Linked DNA regions of Sinorhizobium fredii NGR234. The protein of the gene in region 1 interacts with the protein of each later gene in a pairwise test. Links are inferred from orthologs where the notes say so. Each region holds a gene or a part of one and is shown in the gene's direction. Other genes may lie near its edges.

What was found. The genes of interacting proteins can lie anywhere in the genome.
Region 2: the proteins of rplL (region 1) and NGR_RS25820 interact in binary tests that used the Escherichia coli proteins (3 or more experiments, as listed by UniProt). The link is inferred for Sinorhizobium fredii NGR234 from one-to-one orthologs.
Region 3: the proteins of rplL (region 1) and parC interact in binary tests that used the Escherichia coli proteins (3 or more experiments, as listed by UniProt). The link is inferred for Sinorhizobium fredii NGR234 from one-to-one orthologs.

What each region holds. Positions count from the first base shown.
Region 1 is NC_012587.1:1,226,509-1,229,559, forward strand. Bases 109-3,051 are described here. They hold rplL (50S ribosomal protein L7/L12), read left to right. Parts: upstream 109-1,359; coding sequence 1,360-1,743; downstream 1,744-3,051. Other genes in these bases: rplA (50S ribosomal protein L1), read left to right, coding at 109-355; rplJ (50S ribosomal protein L10), read left to right, coding at 783-1,301; rpoB (DNA-directed RNA polymerase subunit beta), read left to right, coding at 2,009-3,051. In the rest of the region: more of rplA, read left to right, coding at 1-108. UniProt on the Escherichia coli protein: The binding site for several of the GTPase factors involved in protein synthesis (IF-2, EF-Tu, EF-G and RF3). Is thus essential for accurate translation.
Region 2 is NC_012587.1:3,075,614-3,078,495, forward strand. What follows is about bases 109-2,882. They hold NGR_RS25820 (rhodanese-related sulfurtransferase), read left to right. Parts: upstream 109-910; coding sequence 911-1,855; downstream 1,856-2,882. Other genes in these bases: NGR_RS25815 (CHAD domain-containing protein), read left to right, coding at 109-839; NGR_RS25825 (aconitase X swivel domain-containing protein), read right to left, coding at 2,055-2,486; NGR_RS25830 (aconitase X), read right to left, coding at 2,483-2,882. In the rest of the region: more of NGR_RS25815, read left to right, coding at 1-108. UniProt on the Escherichia coli protein: Catalyzes oxygen-dependent 5-hydroxyuridine (ho5U) modification at position 34 in tRNAs, the first step in 5-carboxymethoxyuridine (cmo5U) biosynthesis.
Region 3 is NC_012587.1:1,013,668-1,016,750, forward strand. The notes cover bases 109-3,083. They hold parC (DNA topoisomerase IV subunit A), read left to right. Parts: upstream 109-445; coding sequence 446-2,722; downstream 2,723-3,083. Other genes in these bases: NGR_RS16030 (ArsR/SmtB family transcription factor), read left to right, coding at 2,836-3,083. Also shown: NGR_RS16020 (membrane protein), read right to left, coding at 1-32. UniProt on the Escherichia coli protein: Topoisomerase IV is essential for chromosome segregation; it is the principal protein responsible for decatenating newly replicated chromosomes. It relaxes supercoiled DNA.

The sequences.
Region 1 (3,051 bases):
CGCGACCCCGGACATGATGCCGCTCGTCGGCCGTCTCGGCAAGGTTCTCGGCCCGCGCGGCATGATGCCGAACCCGAAGGTCGGCACCGTGACGATGGACGTCACCGCAGCCGTCAAGTCTTCGAAGGGCGGCGCCGTCGAGTTCCGCGTCGAGAAGGCTGGTATCGTTCACGCCGGCGTCGGCAAGGCATCCTTCGATGCCAAGGCGCTGGAAGAGAACATCCGCGCTTTCGCAGATGCGGTGATCAAGGCGAAGCCGACCGGCGCCAAGGGCAACTACGTCAAGCGCGTGGCGATCTCCTCGACGATGGGCCCCGGCCTAAAGATCGACCCGGCAACGCTGAGCGTCGCCTGATAATTCTACAGCGCCGTGCGCTTTTTAAGCGCACAAAGGTCGCTGTAGCGCTTTGAATTGCTGCATGTTTTGTCCTTAAATCGAACCCGATTTAAGGACACATGCAGGGGCTTGGGCCCGAAATCGAATTTCCGGCCTTTCGAGGCCGGAAATATCCGGGCTTCCGGCCCGGAATTCCTGTCCGAGATTGCGGGTGGTTCTACCTTAATCACCATGCCCGCATGAGACGGGTAAGATCTGGATTTCAAGTGACGCCGTAGGCGTCGAAATTCGGTTCGAACCTCGCTTGCCTTGTGTCAGACCCGGCTATCCGGGAACGCCAAGGGACAGGATCCTTAAGCGTTGCTTGGGATCGAGCATGATCCCAGGTGACAAAGGCAAACCCGGCAGGGCTGCGATGAGCAACCCTGTCAACTGGAGACAGACAGTGGAAAGAGCGGAAAAACGCGAATTCGTCACGGAGCTGAACGAAGTCTTCAAGGCTTCCGGTTCGGTTGTCGTGGCCCACTATGCTGGTGTCACAGTTGCGCAGATGAACGACTTCCGTTCGAAGATGCGCGCTGCTGGCGGCACCGTCAAAGTCGCGAAAAACCGCCTGGCCAAGATCGCTCTTCAGGGCACCGAGTCGGAAGGGATGACCGATCTCTTCAAAGGACAGACGCTGATCGCATTCAGCGCTGACCCGATCACGGCTCCCAAGGTCGTCATGGATTTCGCCAAGACCAACGACAAGCTCGTTGTTCTGGGCGGCGCCATGGGCACAACCACGCTCAACGCCGAAGCAGTCAAGTCGCTTGCGACCCTGCCTTCGCTCGACGAGCTGCGCGCAAAGCTGCTGGGCCTTCTCAATGCCCCGGCAACCCGCGTCGCGACGGTTGTCGCAGCACCGGCAAGCCAGCTTGCCCGCGTGTTCTCGGCCTATGCCAAGAAGGACGAAGCCGCCTGAGGCGGATTTTCGCTGTTGTATCTAAAACCGGTTCGAACCGAACAAAAGGAAAAGTAAAATGGCTGATCTCGCAAAGATCGTTGAAGACCTCTCCTCGCTGACCGTCCTGGAAGCTGCTGAGCTTTCCAAGCTGCTCGAAGAAAAGTGGGGCGTTTCTGCCGCTGCTCCGGTAGCCGTTGCTGCCGCTGGTGGCGCTGCTGGCGGTGCTGCTGCCGCTGCTGAAGAAGAAAAGACCGAGTTCGACGTCATCCTGACGGATGCCGGCGCGAACAAGATCAACGTCATCAAGGAAGTCCGCGCCATCACCGGCCTCGGCCTCAAGGAAGCCAAGGACCTCGTCGAAGGCGCTCCGAAGGCTGTCAAGGAAGCCGTTTCCAAGGCGGAAGCTGCTGACCTCAAGAAGAAGCTCGAAGACGCTGGCGCCAAGGTCGACGTCAAGTAATTCGACGAAATGCGAAGGGAGGGGGCCTTTGTGGCCGCCTCTCTTTGACCGTTTTTGGAACATATTACCCAAAAGCCTGTCGAAAACGGCTTTTGGGTAATGGGTTCTTCAAGAGGATGGTCGCGATCGGGAGATAGCACAGCGTTCCGTGCTGGCGTCTTTCGAAAGCTTGACGAGATTGAACAACTCATTTGATCGACGGGATCGACTGGCCATCGGTTCCCGTCCGTTGCAGGCCCGGATGCAAGATTGACAAGGAGCGACGATGGCTCAGACCCTATCGTTCAACGGTCGTAGGCGCGTACGCAAGTTTTTTGGTAAGATCCCCGAAGTCGCAGAGATGCCCAACCTCATCGAGGTCCAGAAGGCGTCCTACGACCAGTTCCTCATGGTGGAAGAGCCCGCAGGCGGGCGCCCGGACGAGGGACTTCAAGCTGTTTTCAAATCGGTGTTTCCGATCAAGGATTTTTCGGGCGCTTCGATGCTCGAATTCGTATCCTACGAATTCGAGCCGCCGAAGTTCGACGTCGAAGAATGCCGTCAACGCGACCTGACCTATGCGGCGCCGCTCAAGGTGACCCTGCGGCTGATCGTGTTCGATATCGACGAAGATACCGGCGCCAAGTCGATCAAGGACATCAAGGAACAGAACGTCTACATGGGCGACATGCCGCTCATGACGGACAACGGTACCTTCATCGTCAACGGCACTGAGCGCGTCATCGTTTCGCAGATGCACCGTTCGCCGGGCGTCTTCTTCGACCATGACAAGGGCAAGAGCCACTCGTCCGGCAAGCTGCTCTTCGCCGCGCGCGTCATTCCGTATCGCGGTTCGTGGCTCGACATCGAATTCGACGCCAAGGACATCGTGCATGCCCGTATCGACCGTCGCCGCAAGATTCCGGTGACGTCGCTGCTGATGGCGCTCGGCATGGATGGCGAGGAGATCCTCAGCACCTTCTATACGCAGTCGCTCTATCAGCGCGACGGCGATGGCTGGCGCGTGCCGTTCCAGCCGGATGCCCTGAAGGGCCAGAAGGCGATCGCCGAGATGATCGATGCCGATACCGGCGAAGTCGTCGTCGAGGCCGGCAAGAAGCTGACGCCGCGCCTGTTGCGGCAGTTGCAGGAAAAGGGCCTGAAGGCGCTCAAGTCGACCGACGACGAGCTTTATGGCAACTACCTCGCCGAGGACGTCGTCAACTACGAAACCGGCGAAATCTACCTGGAAGCCGGCGACGAGATCGACGAGAAGACGCTTCCGGTCATCCTGTCGGCCGGTTTCGACGAGATCCCGGTTCTCGACAT
Region 2 (2,882 bases), 1.8 Mb from region 1 along the record:
AGTGTGCGGTGAAGGTGCTCGATGAGCAGCCGGCGGGCGTGCACGAGGCTATCCACGACGCCCGCAAGAGCTTCAAGCGCCTGCGTTCGCTCTACCGGCTCGTCGCCTCGGATGCCCCTCTCTTTCAGAAGCAGGAAAACGATCGCATCCGCGGCATGGCGCGCAATCTCTCGACCGTTCGCGACGCCGCCGCCCTCGTCGAGAACGCCACCTATCTGCGCGAGCATGCGGCCAGCGAAGAGCAGCAGGTCGCGCTCGACAAGATCTGCTCGATCCTCGCCGAGCGCCGCGACCGGATTGCCGAAGGCGAGACCGACCTCGACGGAAAGATTGAATCGACCATCGTCAATTGCGATCAGGCACTCGCTGCTCTCGGTCATGTTTCGTTCGACGACGGCAGACGAAGTTCCGCCAGCCGACTGGAAAAAGGCTGGCGGAGAACATTGAAGCGCGCCGCGCGTGCGAAGGCCGCCTGCGATACAGGCACGGAGGCTGGGCTCTTCCACGAACTGCGCAAGCGCGCCCAGGACTACAGGATGCATCTGGCGCTGCTGCGCGAGGCGTGGCCGTCTGCAATGCAGGCGAAGCGGGCCGAAACCAAGGAACTGGTCGACGTCCTTGGTCATCTGAACGACCTTGCCACGATGACCTCTCTCATCAACGAGGAGCCTGATCTCGCCGGAGACAGCCAGAACCAGGCTCACCTGCTTTCCGCCATCATCGCGCGCCAGGAGCAACTGAGGATGGCCGCCCTGCAGCGGGCCGGGAACGTCTTCCTGGATGATCCGAAGTGCGAAAGCCGCACCGTGAAGCTGCTATGGCTCGAAGCGGACCGCTAACGCCGGTGGGACGTTCCGGCGCGGCCCGTCGCAATTGCGCTTGAACCGCGAAAGCTGTATTTGCGTGCCCCATGACCGACATGCTCACGACACCGCGCCCGGAGGCGCAGGGCCAGTTTCTGGTGGCCGCGCTCTACCATTTCGTTGCCTTTCCGCGCTTCGCCGAATTCCGCGGGCCGCTGCAGGCTGTCTGCGACGCCAATGGCGTAAAGGGCACGCTGCTGCTCGCGCATGAAGGCATCAACGGCACGATCGCCGGCACCGAGGCGGGCATTGCCACGGTGCTTGCCTACCTCACCGCACAGCCTGAATTCACCGGCCTCGAACACAAGGAAAGCCGGGCGGCGGCCATGCCCTTCCTGCGCATGAAGGTGCGGCTGAAGAAGGAGATCGTCACCATGGGCGTCGAGACCATCGACCCCAACCAGGTGGTCGGCACCTATGTGGAACCGAAGGACTGGAACGCGCTGATCGCCGATCCGGAGACGCTGGTCATCGATACGCGCAACGACTACGAGACGGCGATCGGCCTGTTTCGCGGCGCCGTCGATCCGCAGACCAAGACGTTCCGCGAGTTTCCCGACTGGGTCCGCAACCACACCGGCCTGCACAACAAGCCGAAGATCGCCATGTACTGCACCGGCGGCATTCGCTGCGAGAAGGCGACCGCCTTCATGAAGGAACAGGGTTTTGAAGAGGTCTACCACCTCAAGGGCGGCATCCTGAAATATCTCGAGCAGATCCCGGCGGAGGAAAGCCTCTGGGACGGCGCCTGCTTCGTCTTCGACGAACGCGTCTCCGTTACCCATGGCCTTGCGGAGGGCGAGCACACGCTCTGTCACGCCTGCCGCCAGCCTTTGACACCGGAAGACGTCCTATCTCCCCATCACGAGGAGGGCGTCTCCTGCGTCCATTGCCACGCGGTTCGCACCGAGGAGGACCGCGAGCGCTACCGGGAGCGGCAGCGGCAGATCGCACTGGCGAAGAAGCGCGGCGAGCGGCATTTGGGAAGCTGAACTGTCCGCCCCTCATCCGGCCTGCCGGCCACCTTCTCCCCGCAAGCGGGGCGAAGGAGACTCGCAGCACCCTCTGAAGTCCCTCTCCCCGCGGAACCGCGCGGCGCCGCCTACATCCCCTCTCCCGCAAGCGGGGAGAGGGCCAGGGTGAGGGGCAATCGCTCCTCAAACCAAATACTCCCCACTGAATGCGAGTTCTTCAACCAGCATCAAGATCGATCGTCGCGGTATCCTCGCCCGCCTCGATCGCGAGGTATCCAGCACCGGTGATCGCCGCCCAATCCGCCTCGCTGGCAAGGACCACGGGACAGGTCTTGCCATACAGCTCGGCCGCGACCATCGCCCCGACGGTGACGATCGCGTCGCGCGCCAGCAGCACGATACCTGCCGGCCCGGTGCCGCGCCGTAGCGCTTCCGCCAGCACCGAGCTCCCGGAACTCGAGCCGCGTCCTGCCCGCATCACCAGGATTCGGCCGCTCATCACCTCGTTCTTCTCGGGATGCCACTGGTCGATGATCCGCCCGGTCGCCGAGTCGAGGCCGCCCCAGAAGCTCAAAGGCTCAGACAGCACCAGCGTTTCTGCCTGCGACGATCCACTCACCAGCGTCGTCGCCTCAAGTCGCACCGTCACAGCCGCACCACCTTGCCGGCCCGAGCCGACGCGACGCAGTCCGCAAGCGATCCGAAGGCGACGTCGACGCCGATGTTGCCGGGCGCGTAATAGGCCCATTTGCCGGAATTGGTCATGACGGTGCCGGACAGGTCACGCATCACCGCCGTCACATAGGTGCAGGTATCGATGACCAGCGTGATGCCGGCTGCACTCAGGCGCTCGTCCCAGCCGCGTCGCTGCAATTCCTCGAGCACCGCCCGATGGGTGTTGACATAGACGTCGATCATCGGTCGCGCGCCGTCGATCAACGGCATCAGCCGCTCGAACTCGGCAAGCGAGAAATGCGGCGTGCCCAGACTGACGGCGGTCAGCGGCGTTCCGTCCGGAACCGTCGACAGCTTATGAACGGTCTCT
Region 3 (3,083 bases), 210 kb from region 1 along the record:
ATCATCAGGCGGATCTTGCGCGTATGCATCATTGCGGTGTTCCTTGTGAAAAACGTTATATTGTGGGGCTGTTTCCGAGGCGTGCTGTGGTTAGTTTTGGCGGTCGTCGCGAAAGGCGTCAACTCTGAGGCTGCGCGGACGACCTGCGGCGGGGAGGCGACCACTGCAAGACCGTCCGGCCGCTCGCGTCCAACATCGTCCCTTGCATGAATTCCAACCCTCAACCTGACCAAATCGGCAGACGTGACCCTAATACGAAACAGGGCAGAATTACATCGCCGAGTCGAATGACGGATGTTCCCTGCGGATCATGCTTTCCGGATAATTACCCGGAAGGATTTCATCCCTGCAACCCGAAGTATAGGCAAGTGCCCGAAGCGCGTTCTCCACAGTGCGATTGCCTCTGATTCTTGCCGCGGCGGCCCGGTTGCGGTAGCAAGGAGGCATGGGACAAAGCCTTTTGCCGCCCTCGGGCGGGGACGACAACATTCAGCCGGTTGACCTCAAGGCGGCGCTGGAAGAGCGCTATCTCGCCTATGCGCTGTCGACCATCATGCATCGCGCGCTTCCGGATGTCCGCGACGGGTTGAAACCGGTCCATCGCCGCATCATCCATGCGATGAGCGAGATGGGCTTGAGGCCCAATTCGTCGTTCAAGAAATGCGCCCGCATCGTCGGCGACGTCATCGGCAAGTTCCATCCGCATGGCGACCAGTCGGTCTACGATGCGCTGGTCAGGCTCGCGCAGGATTTTTCACAGCGCTACCCGGTCGTCGACGGGCAGGGCAACTTCGGCAATATCGACGGCGACAACGCCGCCGCCTACCGCTACACCGAAGCGAAGATGACCGAGGTCGCGGCCCTCCTTCTGGAGGGCATCGACCAGGACGCCGTCGATTTCCGTCCGACCTACAATGAGGAGGACGAGGAGCCGGGCGTGCTTCCCGGCGCCTTCCCGAACCTCCTCGCCAATGGCGCCTCGGGCATCGCCGTCGGCATGGCGACGTCTATCCCGCCGCACAACGCCCATGAGCTTTGCGACGCGGCGCTCCATCTCATCCGTCATCCGAAGGCGCCGCTCGAAGATTTGCTGTTCGATCCGGCCAATCCGCAGCGCGGCGGCATCGAGGGGCCGGATTTCCCGACCGGCGGCATCATCGTCGAGAGCCGCGCCAGCATGCTCGAATCCTACCGCACCGGCCGCGGCGGCTTCCGTGTCCGTGCCCGCTGGAGTGTCGAGGACCTGGGGCGCGGCGGCTATCAGATCGTCGTCACGGAGATTCCCTATCAGGTCCAGAAGTCGCGGCTGATCGAGAAGATCGCCGAGCTGCTCATTGCGCGCAAACTGCCGCTGCTCGAGGACATTCGCGACGAATCGGCGGAGGACGTCCGTGTCGTGCTCGTCCCGAAGAGCCGCTCGGTCGACGCCAATATCCTGATGGAATCGCTGTTCAAGCTGACCGAGCTCGAAAGCCGCATTCCGCTCAACATGAACGTTCTGTCGATGGGCCGCGTGCCGCGCGTCATGGCGCTCAACGAGGTGCTGAGCGAATGGCTGGCGCATCGCCGCGAGGTGTTGCAGCGCCGCTCGCGCCATCGGCTTGCCGCCATCGACCGGCGGCTCGAGATCCTCGGCGGCTATCTGGTCGCCTATCTCAACATCGACGAGGTCATCCGCATCATCCGCGAGGAGGATGAGCCGAAGGCCATGATGATCGAGCGTTTCGCGCTGACCGACGTCCAGGCCGAAGCGATCCTCAACATGCGGCTTCGCTCGCTGCGCAAGCTCGAGGAGTTCGAAATCCGCACCGAATTCGACGCGCTGTCGAAGGAGAAAGCGGAAATCGAGGCGCTGCTCGCCTCCGATGACAAGCAGTGGCAGGCGGTCGCCTGGGAAATCGGCGAGGTCAAGAAGAAGTTCGCCAAGGCGACCGAGCTCGGCAAGCGCCGCAGCACCTTCGCCGATGCGCCGGACGCCGATATCGAGGCGATCCAGCAGGCGATGATCGAGAAGGAGCCGATCACCGTCGTCATCTCGGAAAAGGGCTGGATCCGGGCGCTCAAGGGGCACATCTCCGATACGTCTGCGCTGCAGTTCAAGGACGGCGATGCGCTGAAGGTGGCGTTCCCGGCGCAGACGACGGACAAGATCCTCGTCTTCACCACCGGCGGCAAGGTTTACACACTCGGCGGCGACAAGCTGCCGGGCGGCCGCGGCCATGGCGAGCCGTTGCGAATCATGGTCGATATGGAAAACGATCAGGACGTGCTGACGGCCCTCGTCCACGATCCGGCGCGCAAGCTCATCGTCTCGTCTGCCGCCGGCAACGGCTTCGTCGTCACCGAAAGCGACATCGTCGCCAATACCCGCAAGGGCAAGCAGGTGATGAACGTCGTGATGCCGGACGAGGCGAAGCTCGTCGTGCCGACCAAGGGGGATCACGTTGCCGTCGTCGGCGACAATCGCAAGATGCTGGTCTTCCCGCTGGCGCAGATACCGGAAATGGCGCGCGGCAAGGGCGTGCGCCTGCAGCGCTACAAGGACGGCGGCATTTCCGACATCCGCTGCTTCACCATGGCCGAGGGCCTCACCTGGGAGGACAGCGCCGGCCGTGTCTTCACGAAGACGAAGGACGAGTTGGTCGAGTGGCTGGGCGACCGCGCCGGCGCCGGCCGCCTTGTGCCCAAGGGCTTTCCGCGAAGCGGCCGGTTCAGCGGCTGATCGCTTCTGGTTGTCCACAGCTTCCACGTCTTTCGCGGCGAGCCCTGCAACTCTTCGATGTTTCCTTAAATCGGCCGCGATTTGACGAATGATGCGCCGGAGAGAGGAACGCGATGATCTCGGCTCTTGACGATACACTGTTGGCGCTCGCCGATCCCACACGCCGCCGCATATTCGAAGTCCTGTTTGCTGGTGAAACCGCCATTGCGGACGTCGCCACAGCGGTCGGCGCGGAAGAGGACGAGTTGTCGAATCACATGGTGATACTGGAGGAGGCGGGGCTGATTACCCGCCGGCACCAGGACGATCACGAGGTGGTCGCCGCCGACCCGGGCCCATTGGAGATCGCGGCGGAATGGAT